DNA from 4 places in the Rhodoferax sp. BAB1 genome. Region 2 is predicted to be linked to each of the others. Evidence: predicted binding sites of a transcription regulator. Region 2 holds the regulator's gene; each other region holds the start of a gene.

Region 1 (4,569 bases), 1.5 Mb from region 2:
GGGCGAAGGGCTCACCGCTGGCCTGCACCTGCGCCAGCGTGGCGCAGAGTGCGTCCACCTGCAGGCCCTCGGTGTCCAGGTAATAACGGCTCTCGGGTGTGCCGAAGTTGTGCAGGGCCAGCGCCAGGTAATGCGCCAGCGAGGAGTTGGGCATCAGCTGTTCGCTGGGGAAGAGGAGCCCCATGCGCATGCGGTCCTGCCCGCCCATGAAGCGCTGGCGGAAGTTCAGTGTCATGGACAGGTCGTACACCTGCAGATGCGGGTGGTAGTGCCGGCCCTTGACGTCGCCGCGCGTGGTGCCGCTGGTCATGAAAACGCGCTCGCAGGCCGCGGGCGGCGTGCAACTCAGCGTCAGGTCCTTGAAGCCGTTGATGGGCACGGCCGGAATGTCGCGCCAGTGTTTCACCGTGCGCGGCGTGCGGCCACGCTGCTGGCAGAACTTCTGGAAGGCAGCGTTGTGCCGGAACTGGTGGGTGAAGAGGCGCAGGGCCAGGGCATTGAACGCATCTTCGCCCGCATCGGCCTGGGCGATGAAGGCCAGCAGATCGGGAACGATGTCCGATGCTGGTTGCGACGATGGGTGTACGGACTCTGCCACGATAGCCTTTCCTGGTGTGCTTCGCACGTTGCTCCGAAAGGTGTGGCGGGGCCGGGGGGCCTGGCAAACAGCTCTTCTTACGTCGGCATGATCCGAGTCAAGTTCACGGGTTCGGTATCAGGGCCTGTCAAAGACAAACCTCACCATCTCAGCCCTCCACTTGCGCGGACGACACCCCGGAGCAGGGATAATTCTATGCCAAGCGGCAAACCTGCCGCCGTGTTTAGGCGTATTTCTTGCAAGCTGATCGATATGAATGAAGCCCTGCGCATCGTGGTGGTGACCTCGGATCTGGGGACGGGTGACTCCGGGGATGAGGACGCCGTGCAGCAGGCCGAGCGTTCGCGCAGCCTGCGCATCGGCCTGCTGGAAAGCGGCTTCAACCTCATCGCCTCGCTGCCGGCCGACGTCTTCCTCAACGAACGCCTGGCGCAGCTACAACCCGACCTGGTGATCGTCGATGCCGAGAGCGACGCGCGCGACGCGCTCGAGCACGTGGTGATGGCCACGCGCGATGCGCCGCGTCCCATCGTCATGTTCACCAACGACCAGGACACCTCGCACGTGCGCGCCGCCGTGGCCGCGGGCGTGACGGCCTACATCGTGGCCGGCCTCTCGGCCGAACGCATCCGCCCCATCCTGGACGTGGCCCTGGCGCGTTTCCAGCACGAGCAGGCCCTGCGTCAGGAACTGGCCGTGACCCGCAACGAGCTCGACGAGCTCAGCGCCGAGCTCAAGGACCGCAAGACCATCGACCGCGCCAAGGGCCTGCTCATGCAGCGCCAGGGCCTGAGCGAACAGGCCGCGTACGAGAAGCTGCGCAAGACCGCCATGGACAAGGGCATGAAACTGGCCGAGGTCGCCCAGCGCATGCTGGACGTGGCCGAACTGCTCTGAACCGGGACGGCCGTCTTCTTTTGGTGCGCCGCACCATTCCAGAGCGGCTCACCCCGGATGGCCGGCCCTTCAAACAAAACCCCATGAAATCAATGACTTGCAGCCTGGCCAGGCACGCCAAGTCACCCCTCCCCAGGCTGGCACGTCCTTTGCTTAAGTCTAGATAAGACCACTGAGGTCAAACGGTCAAGCATCCAACGGCGGGTGCAACAACCGATCCGGACAAAGGCGTCCCCACAGAGCAGGCAGCGTCATGCAGACGCGCCAGCAACGTGAGGACGCCTTTTTTGTTTCTCTCGTCAACTCTAGGAGCTAGCCATGCCTGATCTTCTGAACGCCAAACTCAGCCGCCGCGCCGTGCTGCAAACCGCTGCCGTCGGTGCCGTCGGCATCGACCCCGCCCTGCGCGCCGCCGTCTACGCCGCCGGCTCGGACGCGCCCGAAAAAAAGGAAGTGAAGATCGGCTTCATCCCGCTGACCGACTGCGCCAGCGTGGTCATGGCCGCCGAACTGGGCCTGGACCAGAAATACGGCGTCAAGATCATCCCCAGCAAGGAAGCCAGCTGGGCCGGTGTACGCGACAAGCTGGTCAACGGTGAACTCGACATGGCCCACGTGCTCTACGGCCTGATCTACGGCGTGCACCTGGGCACGGCCGGCCCCAAGAAGGACATGGCCGTGCTCATGGCCCTGAACAACAACGGCCAGGCCATCACCCTGTCCAAGGCCCTGGCCGACAAGGGTGCGGTGGATGGCCCCTCGCTGGCCAAGTTCATGGCGGCCAACAAGCGCGAATACACCTTCGCCGGCACCTTCCCCACCGGCACCCACGCCATGTGGATGCACTACTGGCTGGCTGCCGCCGGCATCAACCCGCTCTCCGGCGCCAAGCTCATCACCGTGCCGCCGCCCCAGATGGTGGCGAACATGCGCGTGGGCAATATGGACGGTTTCTGCGTGGGCGAGCCCTGGAACCACCGCGCCATCATGGACGGCATCGGCGTCACCGCCAACACGACGCAGGATATCTGGAAGGATCACCCCGAAAAGGTGCTGGGCACCACGGCCGAATTCACCAAGAAGTACCCCAACACCACCCGCGCCGTCATGATGGCCGTGCTCGAAGCCGGCAAATGGATCGACGCCGGGCTGTCCAACAAGATGAAGATGGCCGAGGTCGTGGCGCAGAAGTCCTACATCAACACCAGCGTGGACGCGATCAACCAGCGCATCCTGGGCCGTTACCAGAACGGCATGGGCAAGACCTGGGACGACCCCAACCACATGAAGTTCTTCAACGACGGCGCGGTGAACTTTCCCTACCTCTCCGACGGCATGTGGTTCCTGACGCAGCACAAGCGCTGGGGCCTGCTCAAAGACCACCCGGACTACCTGGGCGTGGCCAAGCAGATCAACCAGATCGACCTGTACAAGCAGGTGGCTTCGGCCCTGAAGGTGTCGGTGCCCAAGGATGTCATGCGCACCAGCAAGCTGATCGACGGCGTGGTCTGGGACGGCAAGGACCCGAAGAAGTACGCCGACGGTTTCAAGATCAAGGCCTGAGGGCCGGCAAAGGAAAGCATCATGGTCAGCGCCGTGTTTCACACCCCCCTGGAACGGGCCACCCCCGTTCCCCTCCCGCCCACTGGCGGGAAAAAGGCCGCGACCCCGGCAGCCCCCGCTGTGGAGGCGGTCAAGACGCCGGGCTACGACTGGCGCGGCCTGTGGCTGCGCGTGATCCCCCCGGTGCTGGGCCTGGCCCTGCTGGTGGGCATCTGGGCGCTGGTGGCCATCACCAGCAACAGCAGCATCCCCAGCCCGGCCGAGACCTTCAAGCAGGCGCTCGACGTGTTCAGCGATCCCTTCTACCGCAAGGGACCGAACGACCAGGGCGTGGGCTGGAACGTGCTGATGTCCCTCGAGCGTGTCGCCCTGGGCTTCGGCCTGGCGGCCGCGGTGGGCATCCCGGCCGGTTTCATGATCGGGCGCTTCACCTTCCTGAGCCGCATGTTCAACCCGCTGATCAGCCTGCTGCGCCCGGTCTCGCCCCTGGCCTGGCTGCCCATCGGCCTGCTGGTCTTCAAGGGCGCCAACCCGGCGGCCATCTGGACCATCTTCATCTGCTCGATCTGGCCCATGATCATCAACACCGCGGTGGGCGTGCAGCGTGTGCCGCAGGACTACATGAACGTGGCGCGTGTGCTGCAGCTCTCGGAATGGAAGATCGTCACCAAGATCCTCTTCCCCGCCGTGCTGCCCTACATGCTGACCGGCGTGCGCCTGGCGGTGGGCACGGCCTGGCTGGTGATCGTCGCGGCCGAGATGCTGACCGGCGGCGTGGGCATCGGGTTCTGGGTCTGGGACGAGTGGAACAACCTCAACGTCAAGAACATCATCATCGCCATCTTCGTGATCGGCATCGTCGGCCTGGTGCTGGAGTTCGCGCTGATCAAGCTGGCCACCGCCTTCACCTTCGAAGAAGTCAAGAACTGAGGAGTCCGCCATGAACGAATCACTGAGCACCAAGTACATCGAAGTCCAGGGCGTCGAGCAGACCTTCAAGACCGCCAAGGGCTCCTTCCCTGCGCTGCGCGACATCAACCTCACGGTCGCCAAGGGCGAGTTCGTGGCGCTGATCGGTCACTCGGGCTGTGGCAAGTCCACCCTGCTCAACCTGATCGCCGGCCTGACCACCCCCACCAACGGCACCCTGCTGTGCGCCAACCGCGAAATCTCGGGCCCCGGCCCCGAGCGCGCCGTGGTGTTCCAGAACCATTCGCTGCTGCCCTGGCTGACCTGCTACGAGAACGTCTACCTCGCCGTGGAACGCGTCTTCGGCGCCGGCAGCAAGAGCACGGGCGCCGCCGCCGAGAACAAGGCCCAGCTCAAGGCCCGCACCGAAGCCGCCCTGGCCCTGGTGGGCCTGACACCCGCGGCACAAAAGCGCCCCGGCGAGATCTCGGGCGGCATGAAACAGCGCGTGGGCATCGCCCGCGCCCTCTCCATGGAACCCCAGGTGCTGCTGATGGACGAACCCTTCGGCGCCCTGGATGCGCTCACCCGCGCCAAGCTGC
Region 2 (4,569 bases):
GCCCGGTTTCTCGCGTGCCGAGCCCCTGATCATCTCGAACTTGAAGAGCCGGCACTCCAGCGGGCCGTTCCACATGGGCACACGGCGCGATTCCTTCAGGCGCATCTTGCTGGGCAATTTGAGGTCGGGCGTGAGCACCCAGGCGGTCCAGCCGCTGTAGTTCTTCTTCCAGTGGCTGGCCAGCTTGCTGAAGAATTCGTTGTCGTCGCCGGCCTGTTCCGTCTCGGGCAGCTCACGCGCGCCAAAGCGCGCGGCGCCCGCAAAGCCGCCGGCCTCGATGCGTTCGCCATAGGGCGGGTTGACCAGCATCACACCCGGCGTGGCGCAGGGCGGCATGCGCTGCAGGGCGTCACCGCCACGGAACTCGATCACGTCAGCCACGCCGGCCCGCTGGGCATTGCGCTGGGCAAAGTCCACCATGCGGTGCGACACGTCGCTGCCGTAGATCAGCGCGGCCTGGCCCGGCTCGGGCTTGACCACCGCCTGCGCGGCCTCGCTCTTCATCTCGGCCCATTCGGGGGCGCGGAAGGGGCGGTATTTCTCGAAGGCAAAACGACGCAGGGAACCGGCCGCGATGTTGCAGGCAATCTGCGCCGCCTCGATGGCGATGGTGCCGCTGCCGCAGCAGGGGTCGTACAGCGGCGTCAGGTCACCGTCGGCGTCGCCCTCGGCCCAGCCGCTGGCGGCGATCATGGCGGCGGCCAGGGTTTCCTTCAGGGGCGCATCACCCTTGTCCTCGCGCCAGCCGCGCTTGAACAGCGGTTCGCCCGAGGTGTCGATGTAGAGTGAGCAGCTGTCGGTGGTCAGGTGGGCGTAGATGCGCACATCGGGCCACTGGGTGTCCACATCGGGGCGCACGCCGCCCGAGGTTTCGCGAAAACGGTCACAGACCGCATCCTTCACCTTCAGCGCCGCGAAGTTCAGCGAGGTCAGCGGGCTGTGCTGGGCCGTGATCTCGACCTTGATGCTTTCCTTCGGTGTGAACCACTGCTCCCAGGGCACTGCCATGGCGGCGCGGTACAGGTCCTGCTCGCTGCGGTACTCGGTGTAGGACACCAGCACCAGCACACGCTGCGCCAGGCGGCTGTAGAGATTGAGCAGCATGGCCTGCGCAAACGAGGTGCGCACCGCCACCCCGCCACGTTGTTTGGTGATGCAGCCCGGCGGCAGGTCCGTGATCCGCAGGATCTCGGGGGCCAGATAGTCCTCGACGCCGGCGGCGCAGGGCAGGAACAATTGAAGCTGGTTCACAAGGCTTTCCGTAAATTCGCGGGCGCGATCTTGAGCGCCTCGCGGTATTTGGCGACCGTGCGTCGCGCGCACTCGATACCCTGCTCCTTGAGCATCTCGGAGAGCTGGCTGTCGGACAGGGGTTTCTTGACACTCTCGGCGCTGACGAACTGCTTGATCAGCGCGCGCACCGCCGTGCTGGAGGCATTGCCGCCGGACTCGGTGCCCAGGCCCGAGCCGAAGAAGTACTTGAGCTCGTAGGTGCCGAAGGGCGTGGCCATGTACTTGGCCGTGGTCACGCGGCTGATGGTGGACTCGTGCAGGCCGAGCTCGTCGGCGATCTCGCGCAGCACCAGCGGGCGCATGGCCAGCTCGCCGTGCATGAAGAAGTTCTTCTGTCGCTCGACGATGGCGCTGGAGACACGCAGGATGGTGTCGAAGCGCTGCTGGATGTTCTTGATGAACCAGCGCGCCTCCTGCAGGCGCTGCTGCAGCGCGGCGTGGTTGTCGGCGCTGCGGCCGCCGGCCTTGTGGCCCTTGAGCGCATTGGCATAGATATCGTGCACGCGCAGCCGCGGCATGATGTCCGGGTTGAGCTGCACGCGAAAGCGGGTCTGCGCGCCGCTGCCGCTGCGCACGACCAGCACGTCGGGCACGATGACGTTGCGCTCGACATTGACGAAACGCCGCCCGGGCTTGGGCTCCAGCCGCGCCACCAGGCCCAGGGCCTCACGCGTCAGGGCTTCGCTGCCGCCACAGAGCTGGGCGAGTTTGCGGAGATCGCGCCGCGCCAGCAGTTCCGGCGGCTGCTCGACCATGCGCAGGGCCTGGGCCACCACGGCCGGTTCCGGCAGGTTCTGCGCGCCGCGCATGGCCTCGGCCTGCAGGGCCAGCAACTGCAGGCGCAGGCACTCGGCCATGTTGCGCGCACCCACGCCGGTGGGCTCCAGGCTTTGCAGCAGACGCAGCGCGAGCTCGAAGTGGGCGAGCAGGGCCTCCAGATGCTCGCCTTCCTCGCCGGCCAGGCCCTGGGCCAGCGATTCGAGCGTGTCCTCCAGGTAACCGTCCTCGTTGAGGGACTCGATCAGGAACTGCAGGGCGGCACGGTCTTCGGCCCCCAGGCGCAGGGACAGGGCCTGGCGCTTGAGGAAGTCCTGCAGCGATTCCTGGCTGCGCGCCAGCTCGGTGGCATCGGCCTCATCGTCCTCGCGCGCGCCGTTGCGCGCCGGCGCGTCACCGCCCCACTCGCTGTCGTCGGGCGACATGTCCACGCTGCCATCGCCCTCCCAGCTGCCCTCGCTCTCCAGGCTGCTCACCGCGACGCTTTCGTCCGGCGCCTCGCTGGACGAAGCGCTGCTGCTGTAGTCGTAGTCGCCCTCGTCCTGCGCCACCGGGGTATCGGCACGCTCCAGGCCATGGGCCTCACGCTCAACGCTGTCGTCGGCGCGCTCCAGGAAGGGGTTCTCGTCGAGCAGTTGCTCGACCTCCTGGTTGAGCTCCAGCGTGGAGAGCTGCAGGAGACGGATGGACTGCTGCAGCTGGGGCGTGAGCGCCAGATGCTGGGAGACCCGCAGCGACAGTCCCTGTTTCATGTTGTCAGTCCGATGTGCAGGGCAAGCCCTCTCACATCTTGAAGTGCTCGCCCAGGTAGACCCGGCGCACGTCGGCGTTGTTGACGATGTCGCCCGGCGTACCCTGGGCCAGCACGCGGCCTTCGCTGATGATGTAGGCGTGATCGCAGATGCCCAGCGTCTCGCGCACATTGTGGTCGGTGATCAGCACGCCGATGCCGCGCGCCTTCAGGAAGCTGATGATGCGCTGGATCTCGATCACGGCGATCGGGTCGATGCCGGCGAAAGGTTCGTCGAGCAGGATGAAACGCGGTTGCGTGGCCAGGGCGCGGGCAATCTCCACACGACGGCGCTCGCCGCCCGAGAGCGCCAGCGCGGGCGACAGGCGCAACTTCTCCACGCGCAGGTCCTGCAGCAGGGCCGTGAGGCGCAGCTCGATCTCGTCCTTGCGCAAGGGCTTGCCGTCCGCGTCGCGCTGCAGCTCCAGCACGGCACGCACGTTGTCCTCGACGTTGAGCTTGCGGAAGATCGATGCCTCCTGCGGCAGGTAGCTCAGGCCCATGCGGGCGCGCTGGTGGATGGGCATGTGCTCCACCGGCTGGTCGTCGATCAGGATCTCGCCGGCGCTGGCACGCACCAGGCCCACGATCATGTAGAACGAAGTGGTCTTGCCCGCGCCATTGGGGCCCAGCAGTCCGACCACCTCGCCCTTGCGCACCGTCAGCGAGACGTCCTTGACGACCTCGCGGCTGCCGTAGAACTTCTTCAGGTGGCGGGCTTCGAGCCGGCTCGGGTCGCCGCCGGGCAGGGTGTCGGGGGCGGTGGCCGTGTCGGGCTGGGTATCGGGCGGGATCGTGCCGGCCATCTGCTGGCTGTCGCTCACTTGCGCCCTCCGAGGGAATCGTCGTTGCGCAGCGGCACGCCCGGGCGCGATGCGGCCGGCTGCGGCGCCTCGCTGCGCGGCGTCAGCGTGGCGCGTACGCGCCCGCTGCCCTTTTGCTGTCCGCCGTCCACGGTGAAGACATCCGTCAGGCTGTTGTACTGGATGATGTTGCCGGTCACCAGGTCGGCCACCTGGCTGCCGCGCAGGCGACGCAGCTCCGCGTTCCTGATCAGCTTGAAGACGTCGGCACGGCCGTCGTATTCGATGGTCTCGCTCTCGCCTTCGATGTATTCGTCATCGCCGTCGCGCTTCTGGCGGAAGGTGGCGCGCTGGCCGGCCTCGGCCGTCACCACGCCAAACTGGTAACCCTGCGGATCCTGGCGCACCTCGATACGGGCGCCCTTGATGATGATGGAACCCCGCGTCAGCACCACATTGCCGCTGAAGACGCTGGTCTGCCTGAGGTCGTCATAGCGCAGGGCGTCGGCCTCAATGTTCATCGGCTTCTTGCTGTCGGCCTTTTCGGCCCCGGCCAGGCCCGCGCTCAGTGCACAAGCGGCACACAGCAGGAGCCGGAGGATGGGAAATTTCATAAAGGCACGAATCTTGCTCTTTGGGGTCTGGGGCATTGTAATCGCGCCGGGCCGCTGGTCCAGGCCTTGCTTGGGCCTCTTTTCCTGAGCCTGCCGGTTTCGTGAGAGACTTCCAGCCCCAGGCTCCAGCCTTGACTGAAGCCCGTCAGGACCCCGCCCCACCCGCGCGGGCCCCCAACGCCCACCTCAGCTTGCGACCACCCGCCATGGACCTGCTTTTCATCGCCGACCCGCTGGAATCGTTCAAGACCTACAAGGACAGCACCTTTGCCATGATGCGCGAGGCACAGCG
Region 3 (4,569 bases), 940 kb from region 2:
GTCTTCGTGCAGCTTCAGGCCAATGGCGCCGGCAGCGATCTGCTCGTGCAGCGCGGCCGGCAGGCTGGCGTTGCCCTTGCCCAGGAAACCCAGGTTCATGGGGAAGGCGTCGGCCGCCTGCAGCATGCGCTCCATGTTCCAGGGGCCGGGTGTGCAGGTGGTGGCGAAGGTGCCGGTCGCTGGCCCGGTGCCGCCGCCCAGCATGGTGGTCACGCCGCTGCAAAGCGCCTCCTCGATCTGCTGCGGCGCGATGAAGTGGATGTGGCTGTCGATGCCGCCGGCGGTGACGATATTGCCTTCGCAGCTGATGATCTCGGTGCCCGGGCCGATGACCATGTCCACCCCCGGCTGCGTGTCCGGGTTGCCGGCCTTGCCGATGGCGGCAATGCGCCCGTCCTTCAGGCCGATGTCGGCCTTGACGATGCCCCAGTGGTCGATGATGAGCGCATTGGTCAGCACCGTGTCCATCGCGCCCTCGCTACGAGTGCGCTGGCTCTGCGCCATGCCGTCGCGTATGGTCTTGCCGCCGCCGAACTTCACCTCTTCGCCGTAACCGCCGGCGCGCAGGGTGTAGTCCTGCTCCACCTCCACGATCAGGTCGGTGTCGGCCAGGCGCACGCGGTCACCCTCGGTGGGGCCGAACATCTCGGCGTAGGCGCGTTTGGGGATCATGTTCATAACTGGACTCCCGTCGGGCCGCCCCAAGGGAGGCCACGGCCCCCTCGGGGGGCAGTGAATACACGAAGTGATGAACGTGGGGGCTTCATAGCTTCCCTTGCACCAGGCCGCGAAAACCGTAGACCTTGCGCTCGCCCGCGTAGTCCACCAGTTCCACCGTGCGCTGCTGGCCCGGCTCGAAACGCACGGCCGTGCCGCTGGCGATGTTCAGGCGCATGCCGCGCGCGGCCTTGCGGTCGAAGTCCAGCGCGCCGTTGGTCTCGGCGAAGTGGTAGTGCGAGCCGACCTGGATGGGCCGGTCGCCCGTGTTCTTCACCACCACGGTCAGCGTGCGCCGGTCCGGGTTGAGCGTGTGCGCGCCGTCGTCGATCAGCAGTTCGCCGGGGATCATGGCCTGCGTCCCGATCTACTTGCGCAGGGTCCAGATCGCCACGGCGATGAGCACGGCGACGATGACGAAACCCAGTACATCGGTGGCATGCCAGTGGGTGCCGCCCAGGCCATGCCCCTCGTGGGCCCGTGCCAGCAGAGGCAGCAGCGTGGCGCAGCCGGTGATGTGTGACAGCAGTCGTTTCATACGGGAGTCTCCGGTTGGAATGTCGGTTTCACTTGCGCAGGTGCCAGACCAGCATGCCGCCCAGCACACCAAAGGCGATGAAGCCGATGATGTCGCGCAGCGGCAGTTGCAGCGGCGCCAGGGTATTGCCATCGCCCGCCACCGTGGCGCTGGTCATGAGCAGGGCGAGCAGGCAGAGGACGAGTTGGCGCATGGTCTGGCAGCTTTCAGACGATGGGTTGGTGCACGGTGACGAGCTTGGTGCCGTCGGGAAAGGTGGCTTCGACCTGGATGTCGGGAATCATCTCGGCGATGCCGTCCATCACGTCGGCGCGCGTCAGCAGGGTGCGGCCCTCGCTCATGAGCTGGGCCACGCTCTTGCCGTCGCGCGCGCCTTCCATCACCGCGGCGCTGATGTAGGCCACGGCTTCAGGGTAGTTGAGCTTGAGCCCGCGCGCCATACGCCGTTCGGCTAACAGGGCGGCGGTGAAGATCAGCAGCTTGTCTTTTTCACGGGGCGTGAGTTCCATATCGCTTCGCTTCAAAATCAGACCGTGCGGCCGTTAAGGCCGGCCGAACGCGCGGCGTGAGTTCCATGGTCGTGCGTGGTGTGTTGTGTCCTGCTTATGCAATAGCCGTGCCGTCGTGCCCGCGCGGCGCCATGCCCGGATTTGTGCCTGGGCCCGCAGTTTCGCCTGTTTCGGGTGCACCGTCATCCCGTTGCGCACCGCCATGAGGCAATTCACCGGTTCAGATGCCTGTTAACCGTGCATGCAGGGCACTCAGCTGGCGTGGCAGCCGGGCCGGCGTTTCGGCAATGCGGTAGTTTCCGGCCCCGAAAATCCGGCGCGCATAAGCGGCTGCACCGGCATCCACGGCCAGGCCGCAGACCGGCAGGCCCAGGCGGGCCGCTTCCAGCACGGCGGCGCGTGCGTCCTCGACCAGATAACGTGCGTCGTGCACATCCACATCCGACGGCGCACCGTCGGTCAGTACCAGCAGGGCGCGCCGCTCGGCCGGTTCCGCCGCCAGCAGGGTGCTGGCGTGGCGCAGGGCGGCGCCCAGGCGGGTGGACCAGGCCGGGCGCAGGGCCAGCAGCCGGGCCTCGGCCTGCGCGTCCAGCGGCGCGCCGAAATCCAGCAGCCGGTGGTAACGCACCCGGGCCCGTGTGTCCGAGCAGAAAGCGTGCAGGGCGATGCGTTCGCCCGCGACCTGGGCCGTGCGTGCCAGCAGCAGGGCGGCCTGCTGCTCCACCTCCAGCAGGCTGGGGGCCGCTGCGCCGGCGCGTTCGCCGGTGGACTGGGAAACATCGAGCAGTACCAGCAGGCTCAGGGGCCGGGCCTGCGGGCCCGGGCGCTGGAAGAGGCGGCCCGAAGGCGCCCCTGCCAGGCGGCGTTCGACGGCGGCCTCGATGGCGGCGTCCAGGTCCAGCGTTTCGCCTTCCCACTGGCGGCGCAGGCGCCGGCCGTGCAAGGGGCGGTGCCGGTGCACGAGGGGCAACAACTGGTGTGCGGGCGCGGCGGCTGCGCCGGCCTGGAGCAGGGGCCGCAACTCGTACAGGGTGCACCAGTCCTGTCGCAGCACGGCACTGCGCGCGTCCCATTCGGGGTAGTGGTGGACGGCGATGAAGGATTCGACGGTCTGTGCCGCTGCGCCACCCGCAGGCGGCTGCTCCTGCAGCGGGGCCTGCAGGGCCTGGGCCTCTTCATCACGCGCCACGCCGTGGTCCCAGAGGTAGCTGTTGTCGTCGCGGTAGGTGGCGGGCACGGCGTACTGCTGCGGCTCGAAACGCACGCGCATCTGGCCCAGGTCGTTGGCCAGCACGGCGGCCAGGCGGCGAAAGGCCGTGCAGTCCTGCAGGCCGTGCTGCGCGCGGGCAGCGGCAAAAAGCGAACGCCCCTTGTCCACCCAGGCGTTGCCGTCGGCATAGTCCTCGTCGTGCAGGGCCAGGCTCAGGCGCGAGACCAGGGCCGTGAAGCTCAGGCCCTGCGGCTGCAGGCTCTCGCGCAGACCGGCCAGGAACCAGGGGCGTATCCCCGGCAGCTGAGCCATCAGCAGCTGTTCGACACGTGCATCCTCCACGGCTGCCACCACGGCCTGCGCGAGCGGCTTGAGTGTGGAGGAAGCCTGCGCCACGGGTGAGTGCAGCAGATGCGCCGCGGCATGGGCCACGGCAGCGCGCTGCTGTGCCCAGTCGCCTGCCGGCAGCAGCAGATGGGTGGGCGTGAGGATGGCGCGCGCAGGGGGCGTATCGGGCGGCGCCGCGGGCAGGGTCTGCAGCTGCAGCTCACGCCCGCTCAAGGCCTGCAGCAGCAAAGCGAGCGCCGGACGTGGCGCTTCAGGGGAAACTGGCATCGACCAGGGCGCGCAGGGCGGCGCTCATGTCGGGGTCGTCGGTCAGCGCGCGCGTCATGGTCATGTCGCAGCTGTCGCGCGGGTCCACGCCGTCGCGGATCAGGGTGCCGGCATAAACCAGCATGCGCGTGGACACGCCTTCGTCCAGGCCCCGTTCGCACAGGGCGCGCGAGCGCCGCGCGATGCCCACCAGGCGGGCGGCCAGTTCCGGCGCGATGCCGGCCTCGTGCGCCACGATCTCGGTCTCCACGGCCTCGGGCGGGTAGTCGAAGGCCAACGCCGCGAAGCGCTGGCGCGTGGACGGTTTCATGTCCTTGGCGCGGCTCTGGTAACCCGGGTTGTAGGAGACCACGAGCTGGAAGTCCGGGTGCGCGTGCACAAGCTCGCCCTTGCGGTCCAGCGGCAGCATGCGCCGCGCGTCGGTCAGCGGGTGGATCACCACCGTGGTGTCCTGGCGCGCCTCCACCACCTCGTCCAGGTAGCAGATGCCGCCATGGCGCACGGCCAGGGTCAGCGGGCCGTCGTGCCAGGTGGTGCCGCGTTCGTCCAGCAGCCAGCGGCCCACCAGGTCGGAGGCGCTCATGTCCTCGTTGCAGGCCAGCGTGACGAGCGGGCGCCCCAGCTTCCAGGCCATGTACTCGACGAAACGCGTCTTGCCACAGCCCGTCGGCCCCTTGAGCAGAAGCGGCAGGCGCTGCGCGTAGGCGTGTTCGTAAAGCGCCACCTCGCGCGCCGCCGGGCGGTACCAGGGCTGCGTGCGGATGCGGTAGACGGCCAGCGGATCGCCTGGGCTGTCGGACAGGTTCATGGTGTGCTGCGTGCCGGGGTGGCCGGCACCCTGGGTTCAGCGATGCACGGGCGGCGTGTTCGGAATGCCCTCGATGGGGCACTCCGGCGTGCCCACGGTGGAACGCGTGAAGGACTCCACCTGCTTGCGCGTGCCCTCGGGGTCGCTGATCCATTTGCCGTAGAACTCGTAG
Region 4 (4,569 bases), 1.1 Mb from region 2:
GCGCTCCTCGCGCTCCTGGCGGGCCTGCTGCTCCAGCGGCAGCATCTCGATCAGGATGTCACCCGGCTGATCGGTCTGCGTCAGGATCACATGCACGGGCAAGGGGTCGCGCCCGGGGCGCTTGACCCAGGCGTCATAACGCAGTGCGGCAAACTCGTTGTCACGCAGCCCGCCCAGGGCAGCGGCCAGGACCTGGGGCTCGGTGTAGTAATCCGCCAGGGCGGAACCTTCGATGCTGCGCCGTGACATGCCCAGCGCATCCTCGAGGGCGGCATTGGCATAGACCACGGCACCGTCGCCATGCACGATGGCGACGAGCGTGGCGAGGAGGTCGAAGGGCTGGAAGCGGCTGACGGAAATGGCGGTCGGTTTCAAGCCGCCTATTTTGACTCAGATACAGAGGCCTCAGGAAGACGATCGAGTTCGCGGCGCAGGCCGGCCAGATCGCTTTCATTGCGCTCGATGCTGGCCTTGAGATCGGCCACACGGTCCAGGTACTTCTGGTGGTTGCGGAACTCGGGGCCCATCTTCTCGGGTTCGCCGTTGTTGTATTCCTTGACCAGTTCGGCCTGGCGGGCCTCGGCCTTGCGCAGTTCGGACTCGATGATCATGCGGGCATCGGCATCACGCTGGCGCTGGCGCTCGCCCTCCAGGCGCGAGACCGCCTGGTTGGCTGCGGCCATGCGCACTGACTCGGTCGCACGCGGACGTTGCACCACGGTGACGTTGCCGCCTTCGAGCAGCTTGCAGCCTTTCTGACCGGGCGGCAGGGTGTTGGTGTACTCATTGCCGCAGCGGTAGATGCGGCCCTGGGCCTGGGCCAGATCGGCCACAGCCAGACCTGCTACGAAAAACGTAGCTGTCAACGAGATCAGTAAAGGCTTCTTCATAGGGTTCTCCGCGCATCGGAAATGCAGGGACGGTCTGAGAGTATCGGCTATTCCCATGAAAAATCAAACCCTGAAAATTCACGAAAAACAAAAAGGACGGCCAAAGCCGTCCTTTTTTTGCGACAGGCTGTAACGAATCACAGCCTGCGGTCGCCCCTTTACAGGGAGTAGTACATGTCGTACTCGACCGGGTGCGGCGCCATGCGGAAGCGCGTGACTTCGCCCATCTTCAGCTCGATGTAGGCGTCCAGCATGGAGTCGGTGAACACGCCACCCTTGGTCAGGAAGGAGCGGTCCTTGTCCAGGTAGTCCAGGGCCTGGTCCAGGCTGTGGCAGACGGTCGGCACCAGCTTGTCCTCTTCCGGGGGCAGGTGGTACAGGTCCTTGGTGGCAGCTTCGCCCGGGTGGATCTTGTTTTCCACGCCGTCCAGACCGGCCATCATCAGGGCCGAGAAGCACAGGTAGGGGTTGGCGGACGGGTCCGGGAAACGTGCCTCGATGCGGCGACCCTTGGGGTTGGCCACGAAGGGGATGCGGATCGAAGCGGAACGGTTGCGCGAACTGTAGGCCAGCTTCACCGGGGCTTCGAAGCCGGGCACCAGACGCTTGTAGCTGTTGGTGCCGGGGTTGGTGATGGCGTTCAGGGCACGGGCGTGCTTGATGATGCCGCCGATGTAGTACAGGGCGAAATCGCTCAGGCCGGCGTAGCCGTCACCGGCGAACAGGTTCTTGCCGTCCTTCCAGATGGACTGGTGCACGTGCATGCCGGAGCCGTTGTCGCCGGCGTAGGGCTTGGGCATGAAGGTGGCGGTCTTGCCGTAGGCGTTGGCCACGTTCCAGACCACGTACTTCAGGACCTGGGTCCAGTCGGCGCGCTGCACCAGGGTGCTGAATCGGGTGCCGATCTCGTTCTGGCCGGCGCCGGCCACTTCGTGGTGGAACACTTCGACCGGAATGCCCAGGGATTCGAGGATCAGGGCCATCTCGGCGCGCATGTCCTGCGTGCTGTCAACCGGGGGCACCGGGAAGTAGCCGCCCTTGGTGGTGGGACGGTGGCCGCGGTTGCCGCCTTCGAGCTGCTTGCCGCTGTTCCAGGGGGCTTCGTACTCGTCGATGGCGAACATCACGTTGCCGGGCTCGTTGCTCCAGCGCACGCCGTCGAAGATGAAGAATTCGGGTTCCGGACCGAAATAGGCGGTGTCGCCAATGCCGGAAGCCTTCAGGTAGGCCTCGGCGCGCTTGGCGATGGAGCGCGGGTCACGGTCGTAGGACTTGCCGTCGCTGGGCTCGACCACGTCGCACTGCAGGAACATCGTGGTCTCTTCGAAGAAGGGGTCGATGTTGGCGGTGTTGGGATCGGGCATGAGCTGCATGTCCGAAGCCTCGATGCCCTTCCAGCCGGCGATGGACGAACCGTCGAAGGCGTGGCCCGAGCTGAACTTGTCTTCATCGAAGTGGGAAACCGGCACGGTCACGTGCTGTTCCTTGCCACGGGTGTCGGTGAAGCGGAAGTCAACGAACTTGACTTCGTTTTCCTTCACCATCTTCATCACGTCTGCGACGGTCTTGGCCATCTGGTACTCCTGGTAGGAAGGTTGATTAAAAGTTACGCAAGCACATGAATGCAGTTTCTGTGCCAATCCGGCTTATGCCGGCCTGCGTCGAATTCGGTATTTTGCCTTGAGTTTGGGCGCCATCTGAAGGCGAGTCATGCACCGCTCCAGAAACTTTCAACGCATATGCCTTAGTTTGGTGCAATAAATATGCACTGTATTTGTGCATTACTGGTTACGCACCAATTCGGGGCCAATCTTGGCGCCAGCCTGGCGCAGGCCCTCCAGCAGTTCGGCATAGGCCGGCGGGGTCTGCTGCGGGCTGCCCTTGACCCCCAACTCGATGTGCCGGCCATGCTGGGGATGGTCGACACTGGGCAGGCTGAAGACCTTGATGCCGGCATGCCGCGCCTCGATGGCCTGCATCAGGGGCGTGAGCGTGGCCTCCATGGCACCGTAGACGATGACGGACTGCTCGCACCAGGCATCGCGGCGGAACAGTGGGGCATAAAACGTATCCAGCACCCATTCGACCATGGGCCAGGCCATCACCGGGAAACCCGGCACAAAATGGACTGCGCCCTGCCCTGTCGGCGCAGCACAGCTGAAGCCCGGGATCTTGTTGTAGGGATTGGGAATGATCTGCGCGCCAAGGGGAAAAACTCCCATGTTGAGGCGGTGCACATTGTCCGGACGATCCGGCTCGTAATTCAGACCCTGTTCGCGCGCCACGTCCTGCATGCGCTCGCGGATCAGCCCTTCGGCCTGCGGGTGCAGGGCAAGCTCCACCCCCAGGGCACGCGCCGCGCACAAACGCGTGTGGTCATCGGGCGTGGCGCCGATGCCGCCGCAGGAGAACACGATATCCCCTGAAGCGAAGGCGCGCGCCAGGGTCGCCGTGATGCGGTCCGGATCGTCGCCCACGTAATCGGCATACGCGAGCTGCAGGCCGCGCGCACCCAGCAGTTCGATCACCCTGGGAAGATGCTTGTCGGCACGCTTGCCGGAGAGGATTTCGTCACCGATGATGATGAGACCGAAGGACATGGAAGCATCAGGCATGGGGTTCGGACGAGGAGCTGCTGTCGTCCTGCAGGATAGGCGCCGGACTGGACACCGTCAGCGCCTCGCCCCGCAGGAGGGTCAGCGCTGCCAGCCCGTAATGGGTGAACCAGAGCGCGGCAAAGATGAACACAAAGGTGTAGATCCAGATCGCCAATGGCACCAGCAGGGGCGCGAGCACCACCGCCATGGCCCCGATCGCCCAGATCAGGCCCGGCGCTGCCCCCATGTAACCGCTGAGCACGCCGATGCCCAGCAGCCAGTAGCGATGGCGACGCATCAGCTCTTCGCGCTCCTCCAGGGTGGCATGCAGGGCCAGCGCGTCGTAGACCATGACACGCGCCGTGAGCCAGCCCCAGACCAGGGGCGGCACCACGATCACCAGCGGAGGGATCAGCCACAGCGGCAAGGTCAGGACCAGGGCCAGCAGCGCCAGCAGGGCCGAGCCCAGGCCCAGCAGCAGGCTGCCCACGAAGGTCCCGCCGCGCCGCTGCGCCAGCTTGGGGAAACGGCGCTCGGTCACCAGCCTGACGATGGCGGGCATGGCCAGCCAGGCCACCGTGAGCAGGGACAGCACGATCACCAGCGGCAGGACCAGCATGATCAGCAGCAGCGGCGCCAGCACGTTGCGCAGGTGCGCCATGCCCACGCTGTCGAGCCAGCGGAACAGGCTTTCCATCAGGGCCCAGTCCGACAGCCAGACCTGCAAGCCCAGCACGGCCGGCTCCCAGAACAGCCAGAACAGGCCCACACTCAAGGCCGCCAGTAACAGCAGGGGCAGGAAAGACAGCGCAATCACGCGCGGCTGCAGGCAATAGGCCAGCGCACGCCAGAAGGAGTCCAGGAAAAGTGTCATGTTCCAAGCATACCTTGGCGCATGTTTCAAACCTGTTTCAGGCCCGCCCGGCCAGCCGTTTCAGGCCCAGCCATTGCTGCGCCCAGAAGCCGCGCCCGTAATCGCGCCCCTGCTCCACCTGGTCACGGATGCCGGTCGGGTCGTAACGCAGCTCGAAGTTGGCGGTGCCAAAGAGCATGTCCCACCAGGGCAGGAGCACACCGAAGTT

What was found. The regulator sigma-54, encoded in region 2, starts transcription at its own class of promoters, with help from an activator protein. The targets are predictions, from matches to a motif close to TGGCANGNAANCTGCTTT.
Region 1: HTY51_RS10735 (CmpA/NrtA family ABC transporter substrate-binding protein) is a predicted target of sigma-54. The motif match lies at 1,634-1,651, and genes of this name have one in related genera.
Region 3: HTY51_RS13190 (urease subunit gamma) is a predicted target of sigma-54. The motif match lies at 1,860-1,877, and genes of this name have one in related genera.
Region 4: glnA (type I glutamate--ammonia ligase) is a predicted target of sigma-54. The motif match lies at 2,512-2,529, and genes of this name have one in related genera.

The regions. Positions count from the first base shown of each region.
Region 1 is NZ_CP054424.1:2,227,369-2,231,937, forward strand. It holds gene HTY51_RS10725 (long-chain fatty acid--CoA ligase) at 1-598, opposite strand, end outside; TPP riboswitch at 656-787, opposite strand; gene HTY51_RS10730 (ANTAR domain-containing response regulator) at 851-1,495, shown strand; gene HTY51_RS10735 (CmpA/NrtA family ABC transporter substrate-binding protein) at 1,814-3,058, shown strand; gene ntrB (nitrate ABC transporter permease) at 3,080-3,988, shown strand; gene HTY51_RS10745 (ABC transporter ATP-binding protein) at 3,999-4,569, shown strand, end outside.
Region 2 is NZ_CP054424.1:3,691,802-3,696,370, reverse strand. It holds gene HTY51_RS17870 (class I SAM-dependent RNA methyltransferase) at 1-1,251, opposite strand, end outside; gene rpoN (RNA polymerase factor sigma-54) at 1,248-2,822, opposite strand; gene lptB (LPS export ABC transporter ATP-binding protein) at 2,854-3,666, opposite strand; gene lptA (lipopolysaccharide transport periplasmic protein LptA) at 3,681-4,277, opposite strand; gene gshB (glutathione synthase) at 4,484-4,569, shown strand, end outside.
Region 3 is NZ_CP054424.1:2,751,726-2,756,294, reverse strand. It holds gene ureC (urease subunit alpha) at 1-678, opposite strand, end outside; gene HTY51_RS13205 (urease subunit beta) at 764-1,069, opposite strand; gene HTY51_RS13200 (hypothetical protein) at 1,085-1,255, opposite strand; gene HTY51_RS13195 (hypothetical protein) at 1,284-1,448, opposite strand; gene HTY51_RS13190 (urease subunit gamma) at 1,462-1,764, opposite strand; gene HTY51_RS13185 (nitric oxide reductase activation protein NorD) at 1,985-3,589, opposite strand; gene HTY51_RS13180 (CbbQ/NirQ/NorQ/GpvN family protein) at 3,573-4,397, opposite strand; gene HTY51_RS13175 (aliphatic amidase) at 4,434-4,569, opposite strand, start outside.
Region 4 is NZ_CP054424.1:978,088-982,656, reverse strand. It holds gene glnL (nitrogen regulation protein NR(II)) at 1-375, opposite strand, end outside; gene HTY51_RS04830 (hypothetical protein) at 381-890, opposite strand; gene glnA (type I glutamate--ammonia ligase) at 1,049-2,464, opposite strand; gene HTY51_RS04820 (molybdopterin-binding protein) at 2,672-3,490, opposite strand; gene HTY51_RS04815 (EI24 domain-containing protein) at 3,498-4,361, opposite strand; gene HTY51_RS04810 (sterol desaturase family protein) at 4,399-4,569, opposite strand, start outside.